3 regions of the Streptomyces sp. NPDC101166 genome follow, and region 1 is predicted to be linked to each of the others. Evidence: riboswitches for the same ligand, from Rfam matches in the RefSeq annotation. Region 1 holds a riboswitch; each other region holds the start of a gene.
What was found. Region 1 has a riboswitch for thiamine pyrophosphate ahead of ACIRS4_RS16940 (thiamine ABC transporter substrate binding subunit). Riboswitches for the same ligand answer to the same signal wherever they lie in the genome.

Region 1 (7,592 bases):
CGCACCAGCGGCAGATCGACCTCCCGCCACACCCGCCACGGCGAGGCCCCCAGCACGGCCGCCGCCTCCCGCAGCCGTACGTCCACCGCCCGCAGCACCGGCAGCATGGTCCGCACGACGAACGGCACGCCGACCAGCGCCTGCGCGAGCGGCACCAGCATCCATGTGCCGCGCAGGTCGAGCGGGGGCTCGTCGAGCGCGATGAGGAAACCGAAGCCGACGGTCACCGCCGAGACGCCCAGCGGCAGCATCAGCAGCGCGTCGAAGCCGCGGACGAGGCGTCCGGCGTCCCGCCGGGTGAGCGCCGCCGCGGCCAGAGCACCGATGAGCACCGCGACGGCGGTCGCGGCGGCGGCGTACTCCAGCGAGTTGCCGACCGCCTCGATCGGCGGGACCAGGAAGACGTTGCCGTCGTCACGGGTCAGCGCCCGGTAGTAGGCGAAGTCCGGCGCGTCCAGCGACCGCTGCACCAGCACGGCGAGCGGCAGCACCAGCAGCACGGCGACGCTCGTCAGCACCCCGCCGAGCAGTGCCCACTGCCCGGCCCCACGGGGCCGCCGCGCCGTCAGCTTCGCGTCCACCAGCCGCAGCGCGCTCTCCCGCCGGCGCACCGTCCAGGCGTGCACGGCGAGGATCGCGCCGACGGCCAGGAACTGCACGATGGTCAGGACGGCGGCCGTGGACAGGTCGAAGATCTCCGAGGTCTGCCGGTAGATCTCCACCTCCAGCGTGGAGAACGCGGGGCCGCCGAGGATCTGGACCACGCCGAAGGAGGTGAAGGTGAACAGGAAGACCATCAACGTGGCGGCGGCCACGGCGGGCCCGAGGGCGGGCAGGGTGACCGTGCGCCAGGCCCGCAGCCGGGAGGCGCCGAGCAGACGCGCGGCCTCCTCCTGACGGGGGTCGAGCTGTGCCCACAGTCCGCCCACGGTCCGTACGACGACCGCGTAGTTGAAGAAGACATGGGCGAGCAGGATCGCCCACACCGTGGTGTCCAGCCGTACGCCCCACAACTCGTCGAGCAGCCCGCCCCTCCCGACGAGCGCCAGGAACGCCGTGCCGACGACGACCGTCGGCAGCACGAACGGGACGGTGACGACGGCCCGCAGTACCTCCTTGCCCGGGAAGGAGAAGCGGGCGAAGACGTACGCCCCCGGCAGCGCCACGAGCAGGGTCAGCGCGGTGGAGGCGAGCGCCTGCCAAAGGGTGAACCACAGGACGTGCCGGATGTCGGACTGCCCGAGCACGTCGAGGAGACGGCCGAAGCGCCATGCGCCGTCGACGTCGAGCCCGCGCGCGACGATCGCGGCCACGGGCCAGGCGAAGAAGACCCCGAAGAACGCGACGGGCAGGGCCATGAGCCCGAGCCGCGCCGCGTTCTGCGAGCGCCTCCTGGCCGGGGCTACTTCAGTACGAGCGAGGTCCACGACTTGACCCACTGGTCGCGGTTCTCGGCGATCTTCGCCGGGTCCATGGTCTCGGGGTCCTTCGCGGCGGGCCCGTACTTCGTGAACTCGGCCGGCACGGCGGCGCCCTTGACCACCGGGTAGACGAACATGTTGAGCGGCATGTCCTGCTGGAACTCCTTCGACAGCAGGAAGTCGATCAGCGCCTTGCCGCCCGCGCTGTTCTTCGCGTTGCTCAGCAGCCCCGCGAACTCGACCTGCCGGAAGCAGGTGCCGGCCGCGACGCCGGTCGGGGCGTCGGCGGGCTTCGGCTGGGCGTAGATCACCTCGGCGGGCGGCGAGGAGGCGTAGGAGACGACGAGCGGCCGGTCGGCGCCGGCCTTCCTGCCGCCGGCCGAACCGGAGAACTCCTCGTTGTAGGCCTGCTCCCAGCCGTCGACGACCTTCACGCCGTTGGCCCGGAGCTTCTTCCAGTAGCCCTCCCAGCCGCCGTCGCCGTACCGCGCGGCGGTGCCCAGCAGGAAGCCGAGGCCGGGCGAGGAGGTGGAGACGTTCTCGGTGACCAGGAGGTTCTTGTAGGCGGGCTTGACCAGGTCGTCGAGGGAGGCGGGCGGGGCCAGGTCGTGGTCGGCGAAGTACTTCTTGTCGTAGTTGACGCAGATGTCGCCGTGGTCGACGGGGGTGACCCGGTGCTTGTCCGCGTCGAGCCGGTACTCGGCGCCCACCTGGTCGAGGCCCTTGGCCTCGTACGACTGGAACAGATCGTTGTCGAGGGCGCGGGAGAGCAGGGTGTTGTCGACGCCGAAGAAGACGTCGCCCTGCGGGTTGTCCTTGGTGAGGATCGCCTTGTTGACGGCCTGCCCGGCGTCGCCGTCCTCCAGGACGCGCACCTTGTAGCCGGACCGCTTCTCGAAGTCGGCGAGCACGTTCTTGGAGACGGACCACGAGCTGTGGCTCACGAGGGTGACGGTCTTGGAGCCGCCGCCGGACCCGGCGTCGCCGCCCGATCCGCCGTCGCCGGACGACGACGACCCGCAAGCGGACAGCGTGACGAGACCGAGGCCCACGGCCGCGGCCACGAACGTCCTGGTGTGCACTGGATTCCTCCTGGGGTTGACCAGGAGAAGACGCGGCCCTGCCCGGGATCCACCAAGGGTGCCCGGGCAGGGCGCAACAGCTCGAGTGATGACCGAACTTCCTACCCAGAATGACCTGGGCGAGGTTCAGAGGGTCTGCGGCCGGTGCCGCACTCTCAGCGCTGTGGCGCTCCCCTGTCGGAATACGAAGGCATGAAGTTGTCCGGGAACAGACTACCGCTCGGTGGCCGCGAGCTGGCCGCAGGCCCCGTCGATCTCCTGGCCCCGGGTGTCCCGGATGGTGACGGGCACGCCGTGCGCCGCGATCGCCTCGACGAACGCCTTCTCGTCCTCCGGTCGGGACGCGGTCCACTTGGACCCGGGCGTCGGGTTCAGGGGGATGAGGTTGACGTGCACGGGCCGGCCCTTGAGCATCCGGCCGAGCCGGTCGCCGCGCCAGGCCTGGTCGTTGATGTCGCGGATCAGCGCGTACTCGATGGACAGGCGCCGCCCGGACCTCTCGGCGTACTCGAACCCGGCGTCGAGCACCTCGCGCACCTTCCACCGCGTGTTCACGGGGACGAGGGTGTCGCGCAGCTCGTCGTCGGGAGCGTGCAGCGAGATGGCGAGGCGGCACTTGAAGCCCTCGTCGGAGAACCGGTGGATGGCCGGCACCAGCCCGACGGTGGACACGGTGATCCCGCGCTGCGACAGCCCGAGCCCGTCGGGGGTGGGGTCGGTGAGCGCGCGGATGGAGCCGACGACCCGCTTGTAGTTGGCGAGCGGCTCGCCCATGCCCATGAAGACGATGTTGGACAGCCGGGCCGGCCCACCGGGGACCTCCCCGTCGCGCAGCGCCCTCATCCCGTCCACGATCTGGTGCACGATCTCGGCGGTGGACAGGTTCCGGTCGAGCCCGGCCTGCCCGGTCGCGCAGAACGGGCAGTTCATCCCGCAGCCGGCCTGCGAGCTGATGCACATGGTCACCCGGTCGGGGTAGCGCATCAGCACCGACTCCACGAGCGTCCCGTCGAACAGCCGCCACAGCGTCTTGCGGGTCGTGCCCTGGTCGGTCGACAGATGCCGTACGACGGTCATCAGCTCGGGAAGCAACGCCTCCCGCAGCTTCTCCCGCGCCCCGGCGGGGATGTCGGTCCACTCCGCCGGCTCGTGCGCGTACCGCGCGAAGTAGTGCTGCGACAGCTGCTTCGCCCGAAACGGCTTCTCACCGATCTCCGCCACCGCCTCCTTCCGCTCGGCGGGCGAGAGATCGGCAAGATGCCGCGGCGGCTTCTTGGCTCCACGGGGGGCGACGAATGTGAGTTCTCCGGGTGCAGGCATAACACGACCAGTGTGGCAGATCATCGCCGGGGCCCCAGGCCAGAGCGGGGTGGGGGTGGTCACCCTCGGGTGCCGACTGTCAGCGTTGGTCGGCTTCGGACGGCCCCGAGACGGCCCAGCAGTCTCAGTCATTACACAGTGCAACTTCGATCAAGAACGAAATAAAAGAGCCGAAAAAGTGTCGCCGTTTGCGCGATTTACCAAAAACTCATCCAGACAGAAGCTCCACTCTAGCAATTGCATACAATCACCCGATCCGCACCTAGGGACATGAGATCATCCCTTCGGTATATCTACACGAAGGGATTGCAGGCAAAGCATGATCGATCTCCCAGCTCTGCCAATCGGACCCAAGCACATGACCATCACGCCAGAAATGGCCGAGGTCTGGTTGACTCACTGCAATCCACAGCACAATCGAGTTCTTTCTGACACCGTGTACGAGCGGTACGCTAAAGCGATGTCGAGTGGAGCATGGAGAACTACTCATCAGGGAATCGCATTCGACAAAAATGGAATGCTACTCGACGGGCAGCATCGACTTATGGGCATCAAAATTTCAGGCGTTTCGATCGAGATGCTCGTCATCCCTAACTGTGAAGCAGAAACATTTGACGTGCTCGACTCAGGGCATCGTCGACAAGCAGCACAGCTCCTCAAGATTCCGCATAGAGTAATCGTGGCCGCAGCGGCCCGAATCATGGGACAAATGTATAGAATGTGGGATCCGGTCACCCTATTCGACGGTTTCTACGATACGAAAGCTGCCACTTCAGACATCCTCCGAGCCGTTGCGGCCTGGCCAGAACTGACTACCCTGGCACCTATTGCTGCCGCAGCATATCGGGCCTCGGGAATCAACCAGCCGACTCACCTAGTCGTGCTGGCTCAAGCAGCACGCACCGAGCATGCAGACAAGATCGAAGATTGGGCCAATGGCCTGATCTCTGGCGCCAATATGGACGCGAAAGACCCTCGCCTCGTGCTCAGAAATCGATTTTTTCGGGATCGCGTACTACTCGGAACGAGCGGCGGACGCCGAGCCTCCTACAACTTGATCGCAAAATCTTGGAATAGCTGGGCACAGGGGAACCTTCTGGGAACTCTCAAAACCCTTGATGGCGAAGGGGTAATTCCTGTGATTGGGACTGAGAAATTCAGGCCGTAAGTGATGGGACTAAGGTCGGCGGAGCGGCTTTGGGCTGGATCTGCTTTGGGGCGAGTGATCATGACCCCGTGAGCTTCCGACGCGTCGGGCGGTCTGTGGACCTGCTCGGTAAAGCCCGACGTTGGGTCATGGGCTTAGAGGCTCGCCCCATTGTGGCTGCCTAAAGCCGTGAAGCCGACCGCCCCAGTCACCGAGGGCTTTCCACCCCTCCGTCCGCAGCCTCAGAGGCGGCGCGACGCCCGCGCCGTACGCGGGCTCTTGACGAAGTCGGGAAAGTCTTACCGCGCTCTGATCACAGAGCGATGTCCGGTCCCGGTAGATGCTTGTTTCGGTCCCAGCTGATGTCGACGCCGACCTCACGGCTGCGCGGTATGGGTGACCGACCGAGTACTTCGACGTACATGATCCGGCTATCCACGACGTCCAAGCACAGCATGCCTCGAGAGGGCGCAAGCGGCACGCACCGATGACCAGGGCCGTATGGCTGCCCCCGCGGATGAGCTGCGGTCTGGAAGCTCTGGCAAAAGTCATCGCCACACCCGCACTCGTCAACCAGACGAAGATCCCACGCGCAGAGGGCTAGCTCGCGTTCTCCTTCGTTTTCCAGGAGAGTGATCAGCTCTGTGACGAGCCCCGGCAAGACGGCGCGGACCAGAGGGTAGTCCTGCTCCATGACCGGAGGGTAGCTGGAGACGGGACAGTCCCTAGGGCCCACGGCAAACATCATCGAGGACCAGAACGTCAAGCATCAGTTGTGATCCTGCACTGGCCTCGGCCCTGCGGCAGCACTTGGAGAGTCACCCGCCCGTGGGCATCAAGCTGCCGTGGGTCAGGCCGGACGGCCCGCTCACCGAGCGAGGCCTGCTCTTCACCAACACAGCCGACGGGATCGTCTGGCGAAGCAACTTCAACGTGCAGGACTGGAAGCCCGCTCTCGCGGCGGCCGGCCTCATCCCGACGCCGGAACCCGGGAAGCCGTACGCCTCCGCCCGGCAGCACACCCTTCGCCACTTGTACGCCTCGGCCTTCCCCTGGACGCGGGCGAGAGCATCAAGGCCGTGAGCGAATACCTCGGCCACGCCGATCCGGCGATGACGCTGCGGGTGTACACCCACCTGATGCCCAGCAGCACCGAGCGGGCGCGCCGGGCCCTGGACGACGTCTTCGGCACGGCCCGGGAGCCCTGACGGCCCAGAGACGGCCCTCTGCTGGCGGCAAAACCGCTGGTAATGGGCCTCTTCATGCCCTCGGGAGATCAGTTCTCGGCTTAAGTACACAGCGCGACGGGCCCCCGTCCGGGAGGACGGGGGCCCGTGCGTCGGCAGGGGGTGCGGGGTCGGTCAGGTGGCGCCTACGAAGATCACCAGGAGGAGCCAGACCACCGGGGCCGTCGGCAGGAGGGAGTCCAGGCGGTCCATGATGCCGCCGTGACCGGGCAGGAGCGTGCCCATGTCCTTGATCCCGAGGTCCCGCTTGATCATGGACTCGCCGAGGTCCCCGAGCGTGGCGCTCACCGCGACCGCGAGGCCCAGCAGCAGGCCCTGCCACCACGTGCCGCCGTCGATCAGGAACTGCATGCACAGCGCGCCCGCGACCATCGCGAACGCCACCGCCCCGAGCAGGCCCTCGCGGGTCTTGCCGGGGCTGATGCGCGGGGCGAGCTTGTGCTTGCCGAAGCGCCAGCCGACGGCGTACGCGCCGGTGTCGCTGACCACCGTCAGCACCAGGAACATCAGCACCCGCTGCGCGCCGTCCTCGGCCGTCAGCATCAGCGAGACGAAGGTGGCGAGGAACGGGACGTAGAACGCCGCGAAGAGACCGGCCGTGACGTCCTTGAGGTAGCCCTCCGGCGGTTCCGTCATCCGCCAGACGAGGATCGCCAGCGCGGTCAGGGCCATGGCCACCCACGCGCCCTCGGCGCCCCGGACGTACCCGGAGACGACCATCGCCGCCCCGCCGAGCGCGAGCGGCACCAGCGGCGCCTTGATCCCCTTGCGCTCCTGAAGCCTGCTGGTCAGCTCCCACAGCCCGACGACGACGGCGATCGCTATGACACCGACGAACACAGCCTTGACGACGAACAGCGACGCGACGATCACCGCGCCGAGCCCGACGCCGACCCCTATGGCCGCGCCCAGGTCACGGCCCGCGCTCTTCTTCTGCGGTGCGGGCGCCGGCTGCGGGGCGTCGGGCATGGGCTCCGGATTCTGCGGCGCCGCCGCAGGGGGCTGCACCGACGGGGTGTCGTCACGGTACGGGCCGCCGCCGCGGCGGTTCGCGTCGCGGAACGACTCGTGAGGGAACGATTCGTTCTGGAACGACTCGTCGCGGAACGCCTGCGGCGTCTCGCGGTGAGGCGTCCCGTCCCGGAACGCGGGACCGCCCGGACGAGCGGCCCCCCGGTCGTCATCCTGGTGTCCGCCGGGAGCGGGTACGTCGGGGACGATGGGCATGGGGCGAGTCTGCTGCGCCTCAGGCGCATCGTAGCCGGGACCCGCCGGGGCGGCCCCCTGGACAGGTCCCTGGTCGTTGGGCCCCCAGTACCCCGCCTGTGAACCGGCGTGCGGCGGAGCGCCCCAGGAAGAGTCGTTCATCAGACCT
Region 2 (7,592 bases), on a different contig from region 1:
CGGCGACACCCCCGTCAACTCCGGCGCGGGCACCGCCACCTTCCAGGCCGCCTGGCTGCTGAACGGCGGCCAGAAGGCGGACATGGACCGCCTCCAGGACCATCACCTCCAGTGGATGGCCCGCCTCGACGCCGTCGAGGAAGTCGACGGCCACCTGCTCGTGCACTCGGACACCACGGCCTACCTCGACTACGGCGACTCGATCGAAGCGGTCAACGACACCATCCGCGAGACGATCACCCGCAACGACGCGGACGAGGTGTGGGACCTGTTCCGCAAGTTCACCAAGCGCTTCGCCTTCCGCGACGAGGGCGGAGCCGACGCCGCCCGCTCCCTGCTCGACACCTACGGCGGACACCGCGTCGTCCACGGCCACAGCCCCATCCCGTACCTGCTGGGCGAGGTCGGCTCCGAGGAAGGCGACGATCCGGCACCCGCGGTCGAGGGACCGCACGTCTACGCCGACGGACTGGCCATCGCCATGGACGGCGGAGTGACGATGGCCGGGAAGCTGCTGGTCCAGCAACTGCCGCTCGACGTCTGACCGTTCACGGGACCCGGCGCACCCCGCGCCGGACCCGCCGACGACACCGCAGGCCAGGGGCCAATTTCCGCGAACCCCCTGTTACCCCGGGCCGTCGCCGCTCTACCATCGGTTCATCCGTAGCAGGCTCCCCTCCGTTTCTGCCCGACGGCTCGTTGGCATGCGAGCCCCAAGCCCTACGGAGCATCGGGGGATGCACATGAACAGCGTTCCGCAGCACCTGCACAGCGAGGACCGCCAGGAGTACGAGCGGATCCTCGATGAGGCGCTGCGCTCCGCACCACACCACCCGGAACTGACCGCCGTCGGACAACGGCTCAACGCCGAGCAACTGCGCACCATGGCGCTCAACGCCACCGTCCTCATCACGGCGGCCGCGGCGACCGAGTACCAGCACTATGTGAAGGTCCGCGAGGAACTGCGCCATCCCTCCTCGTCCGCCCCCTCCGCCTCCGGCCAGGACGCCGGCGCGGGCGAGCCGGGCATGGGCGGGCTGGGTCTCGCCACCGTGGGCGAGGCGGCCCAGGTGGCGGAGGCCGCCGGGGCGGGTGCCGTCGCCATCGCGGCCGTCCTCACCCCGGTGCTCGCCGGAACCGCCGCGGCGATCTTCCTGCTCGTCGGATACGTGCTCAGGATGCTCGACCCCGGCGCGACGGCCGCCGAGGCCATGGTCAACGTGGGGTGGGCGTTCGGCGCCGTCGCCGCGGCCGCGATTCTGGTCGCCACCGTCGGGCTCCTGCTCACCGCCCTGCGCAACCGGCCCTCCCTGGAGGCGGGCCCGTACGGCGAGCGCAGCGAGGAGGTGGACCGCGCCAAGGAGGCCTGGCGGGAAGCCCTGCTGGCACGGGGCATCGTGCCGTTCCTGCGCGAGGCTCTCGCCGATCCCGGCGCGACCGACGCCGTGCGTCCCACAGCGGCCCCGCCGGCCCCCGGCGGTCGCCTGCCGAAGATCGGTTACGACCGCCCGGGCTTCACCAGTCCCGACGACGGCCCCGCGGCCGGCCCGCGCCCGAGCTACTCCAGCCCGGACTACACCAGCCCGGACTTCGGAGGACCGGAGCACCAGCCGGAATAGGCCTCCGGCTTGCGCCCCGACGGGAGCGCAAGCCGCCTGGCGGGGCGCGAGCCGCCCCGCGTCGGCCTGTGCTGCCTCAGTCCGCCATGGGGAGGTACACCCGGTTGCCGCTCGCCGCGAACTCCTTCGATTTCTGGAGCATCCCCTCCGTTATCTCCTCCGGTGTCGCTCCCTCCGCCGACGCGCCGCCGAACCGCTCGGTGATGCTCTGGCTGATCTTCATCGAGCAGAACTTCGGCCCGCACATCGAGCAGAAGTGAGCCGTCTTGGCCGGCTCCGCCGGCAGCGTCTCGTCGTGGAACTCACGGGCGGTGTCCGGGTCGAGGGCCAGGTTGAACTGGTCCTCCCAGCGGAACTCGAAACGGGCGTCGGACAAGGCGTCGTCCCATTCCTGGGCTCCGGGGTGCCCCTTGGCGAGGTCGGCCGCATGGGCGGCGATCTTGTACGTGATGACGCCGGTCTTGACGTCGTCCCGGTTGGGCAGGCCCAGGTGCTCCTTGGGCGTGACGTAGCAGAGCATGGCCGTGCCCCACCAGGCGATCATGGCGGCGCCGATGCCTGAGGTGATGTGGTCGTACGCCGGGGCGACGTCCGTCGTCAGCGGGCCGAGCGTATAGAACGGAGCTTCATCACAGATCTCCTGCTGAAGGTCGATGTTCTCCTTGATCTTGTGCATCGGGACATGGCCCGGGCCCTCGATCATCGTCTGTACATGGAAACGCTTCGCGATCCGGTTGAGTTCCCCGAGCGTCCTCAACTCCGCGAACTGCGCTGCATCGTTGGCGTCCGCGATCGAGCCGGGACGCAGACCGTCGCCCAGCGAGTACGTGACGTCGTAGGCCGCGAGGATCTCGCAGAGTTCCTCGAAGTTCTCGTAGAGAAACGATTCCTTGTGGTGCGCCAGACACCACGCGGCCATGATCGATCCACCGCGGGAGACGATCCCGGTCTTGCGGTTCGCCGTCAGGGGGACGTACGGGAGACGGACGCCCGCGTGGACGGTCATGTAGTCCACGCCCTGCTCGGCCTGCTCGATGACCGTGTCCTTGTAGATCTCCCAGGTCAGTTCCTCGGCCTTGCCGTCGACCTTCTCCAGCGCCTGGTAGAGCGGCACCGTGCCGATCGGAACGGGGGAGTTGCGCAGCACCCACTCGCGCGTGGTGTGGATGTTCCGGCCGGTGGACAGGTCCATGACCGTGTCGGCGCCCCACCGGGTCGCCCAGGTCATCTTCTCGACCTCTTCCTCGATGGAGGACGTCACCGCCGAGTTGCCGATGTTGGCGTTGACCTTCACCAGGAACCTCTTGCCGATGATCATCGGCTCGATCTCCGGGTGGTTGACATTGGCGGGCAGCACCGCGCGGCCCGCTGCGATCTCCTCGCGGACGATCTCCGGCGCCACGTTCTCCCGGATGGCCACATACTCCATCTCGGGCGTGATCTCCCCCCGCCGGGCGTAGGCGAGTTGGGTGGCCGCCTCGCCGGCCCGGGCGCGACGCGGAAGCCGCGGTCGCCCGGGGAAGACCGCGTCGAGGTTGCGCAGGCCACCGCGCGGCGAGGTGTGCTTCACGCCGTCGTCCTCGAGACGGACGGGGCGGCCCGCGTACTCCTCGGTGTCGCCTCGGGCGATGATCCAGTTCTCCCGCAGCGGGGGCAGCCCGCGGCGGACGTCGGTGTCGACGAGCGGATCGGTGTACGGACCGGAGGTGTCGTACAGCGTGACCGAATCGCCGTTGGTGAGGTGCACTTGACGGACCGGTACCCGCAGGTCGGGGCGGCTGCCCTCGACATACGCCTTGTGCCAGCCGATGGACTTCCCGGCCTCCCCGTCGACGGAGACCTCGGAGGAGATCTGCGTGGAGGCAGGCGTGCGTGCGTCCTTGTTGGTCATGAGACCTACTCCCTACGCCGGCATTACCCGGTAACAGGTTCAGCGGTCGACGCAGCGATTGCCGTCTGCCGACGTTTCGTGTGACACATCACTCGTGGTGGTGACGTTCCACGTGAAACATCGCGAAGACGGAGGTCAGCGCCCTCTCAGCCCGGTGCTCCGAGCTCCCGCGTGTACAAAAGGTGCCTCCACGCTAGCGGCATGTGTGGCGCGGTGAACAGTGGGCCCCAGTGGTTCTTGCGATGATCGGTCGGTGACCACGACGCACCAGCCTCCGTATCCGCCACCGGAGCCGTCTCGCCGGCCGGGCGGCCGTAACGGCACCGGGCCCGGCAACGGCCCTGGTCCTGGCGACGACCGCGACTTCGGCAACGGGCGGGATCAGGGGTACGGACACGGCAGAGGGGGCCCCGACTTCGGCGAGTCGCACCCGCCGGGCGGCCGCGGGCCGGGGACGGACGACGACCGCGGACCGGACCGTCACCGTCAGGACGACCACCGTCACGGCCCTGGCGGCCACGGGCCGGGGGATCACGGTCCCGGCGGCCACGGGCCGGGTGATCATGGCGCGGGCGGTCGCGGTCCGGGTGATCACGGCGCGGGCGGCCACGGGCCGGGCGGTGGGCATGGGCATTCGCACAGTCACAGCCACGGGCCGGCTGCCCCCGTCTCCCGGCATCTGCGCAAGGTCATCGCCGCCGTCCTGATCCCGTTCGCGGTGGCCGTGCTCGCCGGGCTGGTCGTGCTGTGGCCCGGCGGCGCCCCGCCGCACGAGCGCACCGGGGTGGGCTTCGACCGGCAGACCCACCAGGCGACGGTCACCAGGATCGAGAGCGTGAGCTGTTCCTCGGTGAACGCCTCGGGCGAGGCCCCGACCGGAGACACCTCCACGGCCGAGGGCTCCTCCGCGCAACAACAGGCGAAGGGAACCTGCAAACGGGCCACGATCCGGGTGGACACCGGCAAGGACAAGGGCCGTACCTTCACGGAGATCGTCCAACCGGACCAGACACGGCAGCTGGAACAGGGTCAGAAGGTCGTGGTCGCCTACGAACCCTCCGCGCCGAAGGACCTGCAGTACTCGGTAACCGACGTCAACCGCATGCTGCCGATGGGACTGCTGGCCGGGATCTTCGCGGTCGCCGTCGTGGTGGTCGGGCGACTGCGGGGCGTCATGGCGCTGGTCGCGTTGGCCATCAGCTTCCTGGTGCTCAACTTCTTCGTCCTGCCCGCCATCCTTCAGGGGTCGAACCCCCTGGCCGTCGCGGTGGTCGGGTCGAGCGCCATCATGCTGATCGCCCTCTACCTGTGCCACGGTCTGTCGGCCCGCACCTCCGTGGCCGTGCTCGGCACGCTCATCTCCCTGCTGCTGATCGGCGTGCTCGGGTCCTGGTTCGTCGACTGGGCGGCGCTGACGGGCAACACGGACGACAACACCGGGTTGATCCACGGCCTGTACCCGTCGATCGACATGAGCGGTCTGCTGCTCGCCGGCATCATCATCGGTTCGCTCGGCGTTCTGGACGACGTGACGGTCACCCAGACCTCCGCGGTCTGGGAACTGCACGAGGCCAACCCCTCGATGGGATGGCGCGGGCTGTACCGGGCCGGCATCCGCATCGGCCGTGACCACATCGCGTCCGTGGTCAACACCCTCGTCCTCGCCTACGCCGGTGCCGCGCTGCCGCTGCTGCTGCTCTTCTCGATCGCGCAGAGCAGCGTCGGCACGGTCGCCAACAGTGAGCTGGTCGCCGAGGAGATCGTGCGCACGCTGGTGGGCTCGATCGGCCTGGTCGCCTCGGTCCCGGTGACGACGGCGCTCGCGGCCCTCGTGGTCTCGGCCGACCGGCCCGGGCCGGGTTCGGCGGGCGCGGCGGTCCCGGAGGCGAGGCCTTCAGAGGCGGCCACCGCGGCCGCGGGAACGGCGCCCGCGCCTGCTCGGAGCGGCAGGGGCCGGCGCCGCAAGCGCTGACCGGGGCCGGCCGCCCGACGCCGTCGTCCACGTGCCTCGGGCGCCCGCGCCCCCCCATCGCCCCGAGGGAACGTTCCTGCACAACCCCTCCCCGCGCTGAAGCGTCCGTCGCCCTCCCCGGCGCGACGCTTCAGCCGGCGCTCTGTTCCTCCGCCAGGATCCGGTCCAGAGCCTCGTCGAGATGGGCGTCGAAGTCGGCGAGCGCGCCTTCCTGGCCCAGCGGGACGAGCTTGTCGGTGCGGTCGAGGAAGGCCACGAGCGGGGCGGTGGACGAACGGAACACCGCCTGGTCACTGCCCACCTGAAGCCGGATCAGGACCTCGCCGAGCGATCCGGGGTCGAGGGGCGAGACCCGCACATCGCCCTCACCGCATGGTCTGCCCACCCCGTCGACCAGCAGCTCCCGCCCGAACGCCCAGGTCACCGGGGCATCACCGGGCAGGTGAAAGGTGAGCCGCACGGCGTAGGGATCGCAGGTCTCGTAACCCAGCTCGACCGGGATACGGAACGAGAGCTCCTCGGAGACGAGGAAGCTCATCATGACCTCTGCCTGTACTGCCTGCACGGACTCGCGCATCGCCTTATCCCGTCATTGCCTTGGATGGCTGGGAATCAACCCCTGACACTGGAGGCATCTTGCTGAACGTGCACGACAGATCACAAGGAGTGAGTTTTCAGATACTGATAGAGAGCGCGAGTGATCCCAGCATGCGTCCGACCTCGCGTTGCAGTTGCTGTGCTGCCGAGAGCAGCCGGTCCGACTGATGGGCGGGCAGTGAGATCGCCATCGTCGCCGCCGAGGTGCCCACGGTGATCGGGATCGCCGCGCAGACCGTGCCCAGCGCGTACTCCTGGCGTTCGACGACCGCCTCCATCCGCCGCACTCGGGCCAGCCGCCGCATCAGCGTGTGATCGTCACGGACGGTGTAAGGGGTGATCGACTGAACGGGGTAGCGGGTCAGGTGGTCACGGCGCGAGTCCTCGTCCAACTGGGCCAGCAGACATTGGCCGATGGCATGCGCGTGCCCTGTCTCGCGGAAGTCCGCCCACTCCTCGACCGCCGGGTTGCCCGGGGTGTCGGAGACGCACATGACCTCGATCTCACCCTCCCGGTAGACGGCGTAGTAGACCGGCACACCGATCGAATCGCGCCAGTGGGCGAGAGTGTCGACCACCGTGCTGCGACGTTTCTGCGCCGCCCCGCTGGCGCCCAGCCGCACGGCCGCCTCCCCCAGGAAGAACAGCCCCTTGTCGCGGCGCAGATACCCCTCGTGGACGAGGGTCCGCAGCAGGTGGTAGGCGGTGGGAAGCGCGAGGCCGGTCTCGCGGGCCAGTTGTTTGGCCGGTGCGCCGCACTCGTGCTCGGCGACGGATTCCAGCAGACGCATCGCGCGCTGGACGGAGCTGATGAGGGTCGTCGCGGAATGCGGCTGCTCGGGAACGCCCCTGGCCGGCGGGCGCTGGAGCGGGGGTGTGGTGGAAGGCGGCCGGGCGGGGGGTCCGTACGGTTCCGCTGATGCGGTGTCAACCGTGGCCAAGGATTACTCCCGAAGCGCGAGGGGGCGGTCCGTGCGGGAACACGGGAAGGGGATACGCCGCTCGCGGGGTCGTCCCCGCGTCGGGTTCCGGACTTTAACCGTCCGCCACCGCTCACAGTCAGGCTGTCGGGGAAACTTCCCCCGGCCGAGGTAACAGGCGATTCCTGTTACCGTCTCCGGCCGTCCGCGCCGCTCACCAGTCCCCGCGCGAGGAGGAAGTCGACGTGAACTTCCGCACCACGTAGACCAGTCCGGCGACCAGCGCCACGAACACCAGCAACTTGAAGAGCAGTCCGATGACGAAGCCCACCACGCTCGCTATCAGGCCGCCGAACACGACCAGCGCGATGACCGGCACGGCCACCCACTTCACCCACCACGGCAGTCCCGCGAAGATCTCTCGCATCGCTCTCGTCCTCCTCTCGTCGGATGTCCGAGCCCCGACGGGCCGGATCTTCGATGTCCTGCCGTCGATGCTAGGGCGCGAGGAACGCCGACGGAGGCCTCGCGCCCCTTGTCCTCCCCTGATCGTCCCCCTAGGGAACCCTGAGACTGCGTATCCCCTGCCGGTC
Region 3 (7,592 bases), on a different contig from region 1:
CGGACACGACGAGCGTCACCGCGTCGTTCTTGCGGATCCGGGAGCCCGGCCCGGGGTCGGTGGAGATGACCGTGCCACGGGCGACGGTGTCGCTGAACTCGTGCTTCGTGGTGCCGGCCTCCAGCCCGGCCGCCTCCAGCCGCTGCCTGGCCCGCTCCTCGGTCTGGGTCAGCACCGCCGGGACCTTGGTGAACTGTCCGGAGTTGATGTACCAGACGCCCGCGCCGACGCCGAGGACCAGCAGGACCAGGGTGACGATCGCCACCGTCCGGCCCCGGGGCGGCAGCGAGCGGCGCTGCGGCGGCAGCGGGGGCGGGCTGCGGAACCGGGACGTCCGGTCGAGCCCTTCCCCGTCCCCGTCGGCCCGGTCGGCCGGGTCGTTCTCGCCGATCGGCAGGGGCCTGGGGACCGTGAGGGAGCGCGGGATCACGCTCGTGCGGTCCTCGGCGTTGTCGTGCTCCGCGGACAGGGCCTGCGGGGGCGACGCGTCCAGCTGCTCCTCGGTGAGCGCGGCGCGCGCCGCCCGCGCCTGGGAGAGCAGCGCCACGGCGTCGTACGGGCGTACGTCCGGGTTGCGGGCCGTCGCCGAGGCGACCAGCTCGTCCAGCTCGTAGGCCAGACCCGGCACGACGGCCGAGGGCGGGGGCACGTCTTCGTGGAGGTGCTTGTACAGCACGACGGCGGGTGTGCCCCCCTCGTGCGGCTTGTCGCCGGTGAGCATCTCGTACAGCACGATGCCGCACGCGTACACGTCCACGCGCGCGTCGGCCGTGCCGTGCTCTATCTGCTCGGGCGCCAGGTAGGAGACGGTGCCGAGGACGGCGCCGGTGGTGCTGGTGACGGTGTCCACGGAGCGCACGAGACCGAAGTCGGCGACCTTGACCCGCCCGTCGTCCCCTATGAGCACGTTCTCGGGCTTCATGTCCCGGTGCACGAACCCGGCCCGGTGCGCGGCGCCGAGCGCGGCGAGCACCGGCTCCAGGATGTCCAGCGCGGCCCTCGGCTGGAGCGCCCCCCGGTCACGCAGCACGTCGCGCAGCGTGCAGCCGGCGATGTACTCCATGGCGAGGTAGACGTACGCCCCGTCCGCACCCTGATCGAACACCTGTACGACGTTGGGGTGGGCGAGCCGGGCGACGGACTTGGCCTCCCGGATGAAGCGGTCGACGAAGGAGGCGTCGCTCGCGAGGGCCGGATGCATCACCTTGAGCGCGAGCACGCGGTCGAGGCGGGTGTCCACGGCCCGGTAGACCGTGGCCATCCCGCCGACCGCGATCCGCGCCTCCACGCGATAGCGCCCGTCGAGCACCTGCCCGACCAGAGGGTCCTGAAGGGTCGTGTCCACGCAGCGAGTCTACGAGCCCGCACCGACACCCCCACCCCACCCGCCACCGCACTGCAGCGGACCTGTGACGCATGCCATGAGCGCGGACCTGCCCCGGAGCCGCAGCCCGACGCTCCGCCCGGGCGGAGCGATCAGAACGCGGGACGCTCCGGATCCAGCACGGCCAAGCCCTCCGCGGGAGAAGACGCCGTGGCGAAGTACCGCCGGGGAATCCGCCCCGCCAGCCGGGCCAGCCGGCCCGCCTCCACCCCCGCCCGCATCGCGCGGGCCATCCGCTCGGGATCCGCCGCCCGCGTCACCGCCGACGCCAGCATCACCCCCGCACACCCCAGCTCCATCGCCAGCGCCACATCCGACGCCGTACCGGCCCCCGCGTCCAGAATCACCGGCACACGCGCGTGCTCGACGATCAGCTGGAAGTTGTGCGGGTTGCGGATCCCGAGCCCGGACCCGATCGGCGAGCCCAGCGGCATCACCGCGGCGCACCCCACGTCCTCCAGCTTCCGCGCCAGCACCGGATCGTCGTTGGTGTACGGCAGCACCGTGAACCCGTCGTCGACGAGCGTCTCCGCCGCGTCGAGCAGCTCCACCGGATCCGGCAGCAGCGTCCGCTCGTCCGCGATGACCTCCAGCTTCACCAGGTCCGTCCCCAGCGCCTCCCGCGCCAGCCGCGCCGTCAGCACCGCCTCCCCGGCCGTGTAGCAGCCCGCCGTGTTCGGCAGCACCCGTATCCCGAGCCGGTCGAGCACCGACAGCACCGACCCGTGCACCGAAGGGTCCACCCGGCGCATCGCGACCGTCGTCAGCCCGGTCCCGGACGCGACCAGCGCCCGCTCCAGCACCTCCAGGCTGGGCGCGCCGCCCGTGCCCATGATCAGGCGGGACGACAGCGTCGTGCCGCCGAGGACGAGGGGATCGTCGGTCATGGTTCAGCCTCCCTGGACGGCCGTGAGGACTTCCACCCGGTCCCCCTCGGCGAGGGCCGTGGCGGCCCACCGCGCGCGCGGGACGACGGTCTCGTTCAGCGCGGCCGCCACCCCGGAGGGCGCCGCCGTCAGGGACCGTACGATGGCGTCGAGCGCGGTGCCGGCGGCGACGTCCCGCCGCTCGCCGTTGACGTGGATGTTCATGCGGGCTGCTCCGAGAGTGCGGCGGCGCCGAAGCGCCGGGGTGTGAACGGGCGGGCCATGTCGGGCAGTTCGCCCGTGGTCAGGACATGCGCCAGCACGTCCCCGGTCACCGGGGTGAGCAGCACGCCGTTGCGGTGGTGACCGGTGGCCAGCAGCAGCCCGTCCAGACCGCTCGGCCCGAGCAGCGGCGCGTTGTCCGGCGACGCGGGACGCAGCCCCGCGCGCGTCTCCGTCAGCGGCAGTTCACTGATCCCGGGGATCAGCTCATGGGCGTCGCGCAGCAGCTCGTAGACGCCGCCCGCCGTCACCGTCGTGTCCCAGCCCAGCTCCTCGCTCGTCGCGCCGACGACCAGCTCGCCGTTCTCCCGCGGCACCAGGTAGACGTCGCTGCCGCGCACCACGGCCCGCACCGTGCGGCTCAGGAACGGCGCGTACCGGGGCGGCACGGCCAGCCGCAGCACCTGCCCCTTCACCGGCCGCACCGGCGGCAGCAGCTCCCGCGGCACCCCCGCGAGCCGCCCGCTCAGGCTCCCGCCCGCGAGCACCACCTGCCCCGCCTTCAGCGCCGTCCCGTCGTCCGTGACGACCCCGTCGGCCCGGCCGCCCCCCACCGACCCCACGGACAGCCGCTCGGCCCAGCGGCGGTGGAAGACCACGCCCGCCCGCTCGCACGCGACCACCAGCGCACCCGCCAGCCGCCGCGGATCGATCTGGTGGTCGCCGTCCACGCGCAGCCCGCCGCGCACGCCCGGCGCGAGCATCGGCTCCAGTCGCCGGCACTCCCGCCCCGACAGCCACTGTGACGTGAGCCCCGACTGCTGCTGCAGGGTGTGCAGTTCACGCAGATGGGCCCGGTCGTCGGCGTCCAGCGCCACCGCGAGGGTGCCCGAGCGCCGGTAGCCGAGGTCGTGACCGGTGAGGTCGCTCAGCTCGGCCGCGAACTCCGGGTAGCGGCGCGCCGATTCCACGTTCAGGCCGAGCAGCGTCTGCTCGCCGTGGTGCAGTTCGGTGACGGCGGCCAGCATCCCGGCGGCCACCCGCGCGGCCCCGCCGCCCGGCTCGGGATCCACCACCGCGGTCACCAGACCGCGCTGCGCGGCCCGCCACGCCGTGACCAGGCCGATGATTCCGCCCCCGACGACGAGGACGTCTGACGTACGTGCGGACATGGGCGTCCAGCCCCTCCCTTCGCCGGCATGACCCGGATCAGGTTCGTACGGTCGGAGGCCGCCAGCCTCCCTCTCAGCCCGGTGCGTCCGGGCTCCCGCGAGTGCTCTAGGTTGGCCACCCTAGCCCGGCCTCGTATGTCTCAGTAAGGGAGTCCCACCCCGTGCCGCCCTCGCTCGACGGTCTCGTCCTCGCCCCCGTCGCCGACCAGGCCCCCGGCCAGGTCGGCACCCGCACCCGCTTCTCGTACCACGAGCGCGACGGTGTGATCTGGGCGGACTACGCGGGCGGCGACGTCGTGAGAGGGCATCTGGTGGGTACCCGTATCGGGGACCGGCTCGACTTCCGGTACGTACAGCTCAAGCACGACGGGACGACGTCCTCGGGGCACTGCGTGTCGACGGTGGTGGAGCTGGCCGACGGCCGGGTCCGCCTCGACGAGACATGGGAGTGGGAGTCGCAGCCCGGCAGCGGGACGAGCGTTGTGGAGCAGGTCACGGAGCACGACGGCTGACTGACAATCCGTCAGTTGTCTAAGGTGATCAGGTGAGCGAGCAGAGACGGGACGAAGTCGGTACGGCCGGGCGGCGCGTGGTCGTCGTCGGCGCGGGCATGGCCGGGGTGCAGACCGCGGTCGCCCTGCGCGAGCAGGGCTTCGACGGGACGGTGACGCTGATCGGCGCCGAACCCCATCAACCCTACGACCGGCCGCCGCTGTCCAAGGCGGTCCTGCTCGGCAAGGCCGAGGGCTCCGCCTTCGACGTCGACTTCGACGGCCTCGGCATCGGCCTGCGGCTCGGCAGCGAGGCGCTCGGCCTGCGCCCCGCCGAGCACGTCCTGGACACCGAGGCCGGCCCGGTCCCCTACGACGTCCTGGTCCTCGCCACCGGCGCCGAACCGATCCGGCTGCCCGGCGCGGAGGGCGTGCCCGGCGTCCATCTGCTGCGCACCCTGGACGACGCCGAACGGCTGCGGCCCGTCCTCGCCCGGCAACACGACGTCGTGGTCGTCGGCGCCGGCTGGATCGGCGCGGAGTTCGCCACCGCCGCCCGCGACGCCGGCTGCGCCGTCACCGTCGTCGAGGCCGCCGACCGGCCGCTCGCGGGCGCCCTGCCCGCCGAGGTCGCCGCCCCGATGGCCGGCTGGTACGCCGACAGCGGCGCCGAACTGCGCACCCGCGCACGCGTGGAGCGCGTCGAACCCGGCGAGGTCGTCCTCGACGACGGATCGCGGCTGCCCGCCGGCGCCGTCGTGGTCGGCATCGGCGCCCGCCCCGCCACCGCCTGGCTGGCCGGTTCCGGCATCGAGCTCGGCGCGCACGGCGAGGTCCTCGCCGACGCCCATCTGCGCACCAGCGTGCCGGACGTGTACGCGGTCGGCGACTGCGCCTCCTTCCCCTCGGCGCGCTACGGCGAACGGCTCCTCGTCCACCACTGGGACAACGCCCTCCAGGGCCCGCGCACGGTCGCCGCCAACATCCTCGGCGAGCCCACCGGGGAGCCCCTGGAGGCCTACGACCCGGTGCCGTACTTCTGGTCCGAGCAGTTCGGCCGCTTCGTCCAGTACGCAGGCCACCACGGCGCCGCCGACCGCATGGTGTGGCGCGGCGACCCGGCGGGACCGGCCTGGAGCGTGTGCTGGCTGCGCGACGAGCACCTGGTCGCCCTTCTGGCCGTGGGCCGCCCTCGGGATCTGGCACAGGGCAGGCGGCTGATCGAGGCGGGCAGCCGCATGGACGCGGGCGTGCTGGCGGACCCGTCCCGTCCGCTGAAGAACGCGATTGCCTGATCTTCCCGGGAGCGCCGCGCTCGGGCGGGGGGAGCCATCGCGGCCACCCGGCCCGAGCGCCTACCCTTGACCCCGTGACCGAGATTGACGCAAAGATCGATGCTCTCGTCCCCGCCTGGCTCACCCTGCCCGACATCGCAGAGATGCTCGACGTCGAGGTGACACGTGTGCGGCAGCTGGTCAAGGAGGGCCAGCTCATCGCCGTGCGCCGCGGCGAGAACCGCGCGCTGCACGTGCCCGCCGCCTTCATCGACGGGGACAAGGTCGTCAAGGGCCTGGTGGGCACCCTGACGCTGCTGCGGGACGACGGCTTCACGGACGAAGAGATGCTGGAGTGGCTCTTCACCCCCGACGACAGCCTGCCCGGTACGCCGGCCCAGGCCCTGAGCGAGAATCGCGGCACGGAGGTGAAGCGCCGCGCCCAGGCGCTCGCCGTCTGAGGAGCTCGTTCCGGACGACCATCCGGCCTGCGGGGGCTTTCGGGCCCCCGCAGGCCGCCGCCCACGGGGGACCCACGCATGACCGACACCGCCCGCGCCCGCCTCGCCGACGCCCGTCTGTACCTGTGCACGGACGCCCGCAAGCGCCAGGGCGACCTCCCGGAGTTCCTGGACGCGGTCCTCGCCGCCGGCGTCGACATCGTCCAGCTGCGGGACAAGGGGATGGAGGCGGCGGAGGAGCTGGAGCACCTGAAGGTGTTCGCCGACGCGTGCGCCCGGCACGGCAGGCTGCTGGCGGTCAACGACCGCGCGGACGTCGCCCACGCCGCGGGCGCCGACGTCCTCCACCTCGGCCAGGGCGACCTGCCGGTCCCCGCGGCCCGGGCGATCCTCGGCGACGACGTGCTCGTCGGCCGCTCCACGCACGCCGAGGCGGAGGCCGGGGCAGCCGCCCTCCAGGACGGCGTGGACTACTTCTGCACCGGCCCGTGCTGGCCCACCCCCACGAAGCCCGGCCGCCACGCCCCCGGCCTCGACCTGGTGCGCCACACGGCCGCCCTCGAGACCGACCGCCCCTGGTTCGCCATCGGCGGCATCGACCTCGCCCGCCTCGACGAGGTGCTGGACGCCGGCGCCCGCCGTGTCGTGGTCGTGCGCGCGATCACGGAGGCGGACGACCCCGGGGCCGCGGCGGCGGAGTTCGCCGAGCGGCTGCGGAAGGTGTGATTTCCGGCCGGTCGATGTCCGACAGTGTCCGGCCGATTGTCCAAGGGGTGGACAGCAGTCCGGCAAATCGGGCAAATTTCCGGGATCTGGTTGGGGTGCCGTCACGCCCTGACTAACCTGCGGGTATGGCCCTCGGAACCGCATCCACCAGGACCGACCGCGCCCGTACCGTGCGCGACATCCTGGCCACCGGCAAGACGACCTACTCGTTCGAGTTCTACGCGCCGAAGACGCCCAAGGGCGAGCGCAGTCTGTGGAACGCCCTCCGCAGGGTCGAGGCGGTCGCCCCGGACTTCGTGTCGGTGACGTACGGCGCCGGCGGCTCCACCCGGGCGACCACGGTCAAGGAGACCCAGCAGATCGTCGTCGACACCACCCTCACCCCGGTCGCGCACCTCACGGCCGTGGACCACTCCGTCGCCGAGCTGCGCAACATCATCGGCCAGTACGCCGACGCCGGGATCCGCAACATGCTCGCCGTGCGCGGCGACCCGCCCGGCGACCCCATGGGGGAGTGGGTGCCGCACCCGAGCGGCCTGACCTACGCCGCCGAACTCGTCCGGCTCATCAAGGAGTCGGGCGACTTCTGCGTCGGTGTCGCCGCGTTCCCCGAGATGCACCCGCGCTCCGCCGACTGGGACAAGGACGTCGCGCACTTCGTCGACAAGTGCCGGGCCGGCGCCGACTACGCCATCACCCAGATGTTCTTCCAGCCCGAGTCCTACCTGCGGCTGCGCGACCGGGTGGCGGCGGCCGGCTGCCCGACCCCGGTGATCCCCGAGATCCTCCCGGTGACGAGTGTGAAGATGCTGGAGAGGCTGCCCCAGCTCAGCAACGCCCACTTCCCGGCCGAGCTGAAAGAGCGCATCCTCACAGCCAAAGACGATCCGGCCGCTGTACGCTCCATTGGCATCGACTTCGCCACGGAGTTCTGCGCTCGGCTTCTCGCCGAGGGAGTGCCCGGACTGCACTTCATCACGCTCAACAACTCCACGG

Region 2: linked by a shared signal. The riboswitch ahead of thiC (phosphomethylpyrimidine synthase ThiC) and the one ahead of ACIRS4_RS16940 (thiamine ABC transporter substrate binding subunit) in region 1 are both predicted to bind thiamine pyrophosphate.
Region 3: linked by a shared signal. The riboswitch ahead of thiO (glycine oxidase ThiO) and the one ahead of ACIRS4_RS16940 (thiamine ABC transporter substrate binding subunit) in region 1 are both predicted to bind thiamine pyrophosphate.

The regions. Positions count from the first base shown of each region.
Region 1 is NZ_JBIWPF010000008.1:204,445-212,036, reverse strand. It holds gene ACIRS4_RS16945 (ABC transporter permease) at 1-1,358, opposite strand, end outside; gene ACIRS4_RS16940 (thiamine ABC transporter substrate binding subunit) at 1,403-2,503, opposite strand; TPP riboswitch at 2,584-2,689, opposite strand; gene rlmN (23S rRNA (adenine(2503)-C(2))-methyltransferase RlmN) at 2,717-3,823, opposite strand; gene ACIRS4_RS16930 (hypothetical protein) at 4,182-4,991, shown strand; gene ACIRS4_RS16925 (hypothetical protein) at 5,284-5,664, opposite strand; gene ACIRS4_RS16920 (hypothetical protein) at 5,799-6,053, shown strand; gene ACIRS4_RS16915 (hypothetical protein) at 6,050-6,178, shown strand; gene ACIRS4_RS16910 (phosphatidate cytidylyltransferase) at 6,332-7,585, opposite strand; gene frr (ribosome recycling factor) at 7,585-7,592, opposite strand, start outside.
Region 2 is NZ_JBIWPF010000007.1:114,618-122,209, forward strand. It holds gene ACIRS4_RS14900 (metallophosphoesterase) at 1-544, shown strand, start outside; gene ACIRS4_RS14905 (hypothetical protein) at 738-1,619, shown strand; gene thiC (phosphomethylpyrimidine synthase ThiC) at 1,696-3,510, opposite strand; TPP riboswitch at 3,503-3,691, opposite strand; gene ACIRS4_RS14915 (YibE/F family protein) at 3,764-5,482, shown strand; gene ACIRS4_RS14920 (SsgA family sporulation/cell division regulator) at 5,613-6,059, opposite strand; gene ACIRS4_RS14925 (IclR family transcriptional regulator) at 6,157-7,020, opposite strand; gene ACIRS4_RS14930 (DUF5326 family protein) at 7,214-7,426, opposite strand.
Region 3 is NZ_JBIWPF010000003.1:359,724-367,315, reverse strand. It holds gene pknB (Stk1 family PASTA domain-containing Ser/Thr kinase) at 1-1,345, opposite strand, end outside; gene ACIRS4_RS08490 (thiazole synthase) at 1,477-2,271, opposite strand; gene thiS (sulfur carrier protein ThiS) at 2,275-2,475, opposite strand; gene thiO (glycine oxidase ThiO) at 2,472-3,644, opposite strand; TPP riboswitch at 3,642-3,753, opposite strand; gene ACIRS4_RS08475 (hypothetical protein) at 3,806-4,156, shown strand; gene ACIRS4_RS08470 (NAD(P)/FAD-dependent oxidoreductase) at 4,189-5,430, shown strand; gene ACIRS4_RS08465 (Rv2175c family DNA-binding protein) at 5,505-5,870, shown strand; gene thiE (thiamine phosphate synthase) at 5,949-6,596, shown strand; gene metF (methylenetetrahydrofolate reductase [NAD(P)H]) at 6,722-7,592, shown strand, end outside.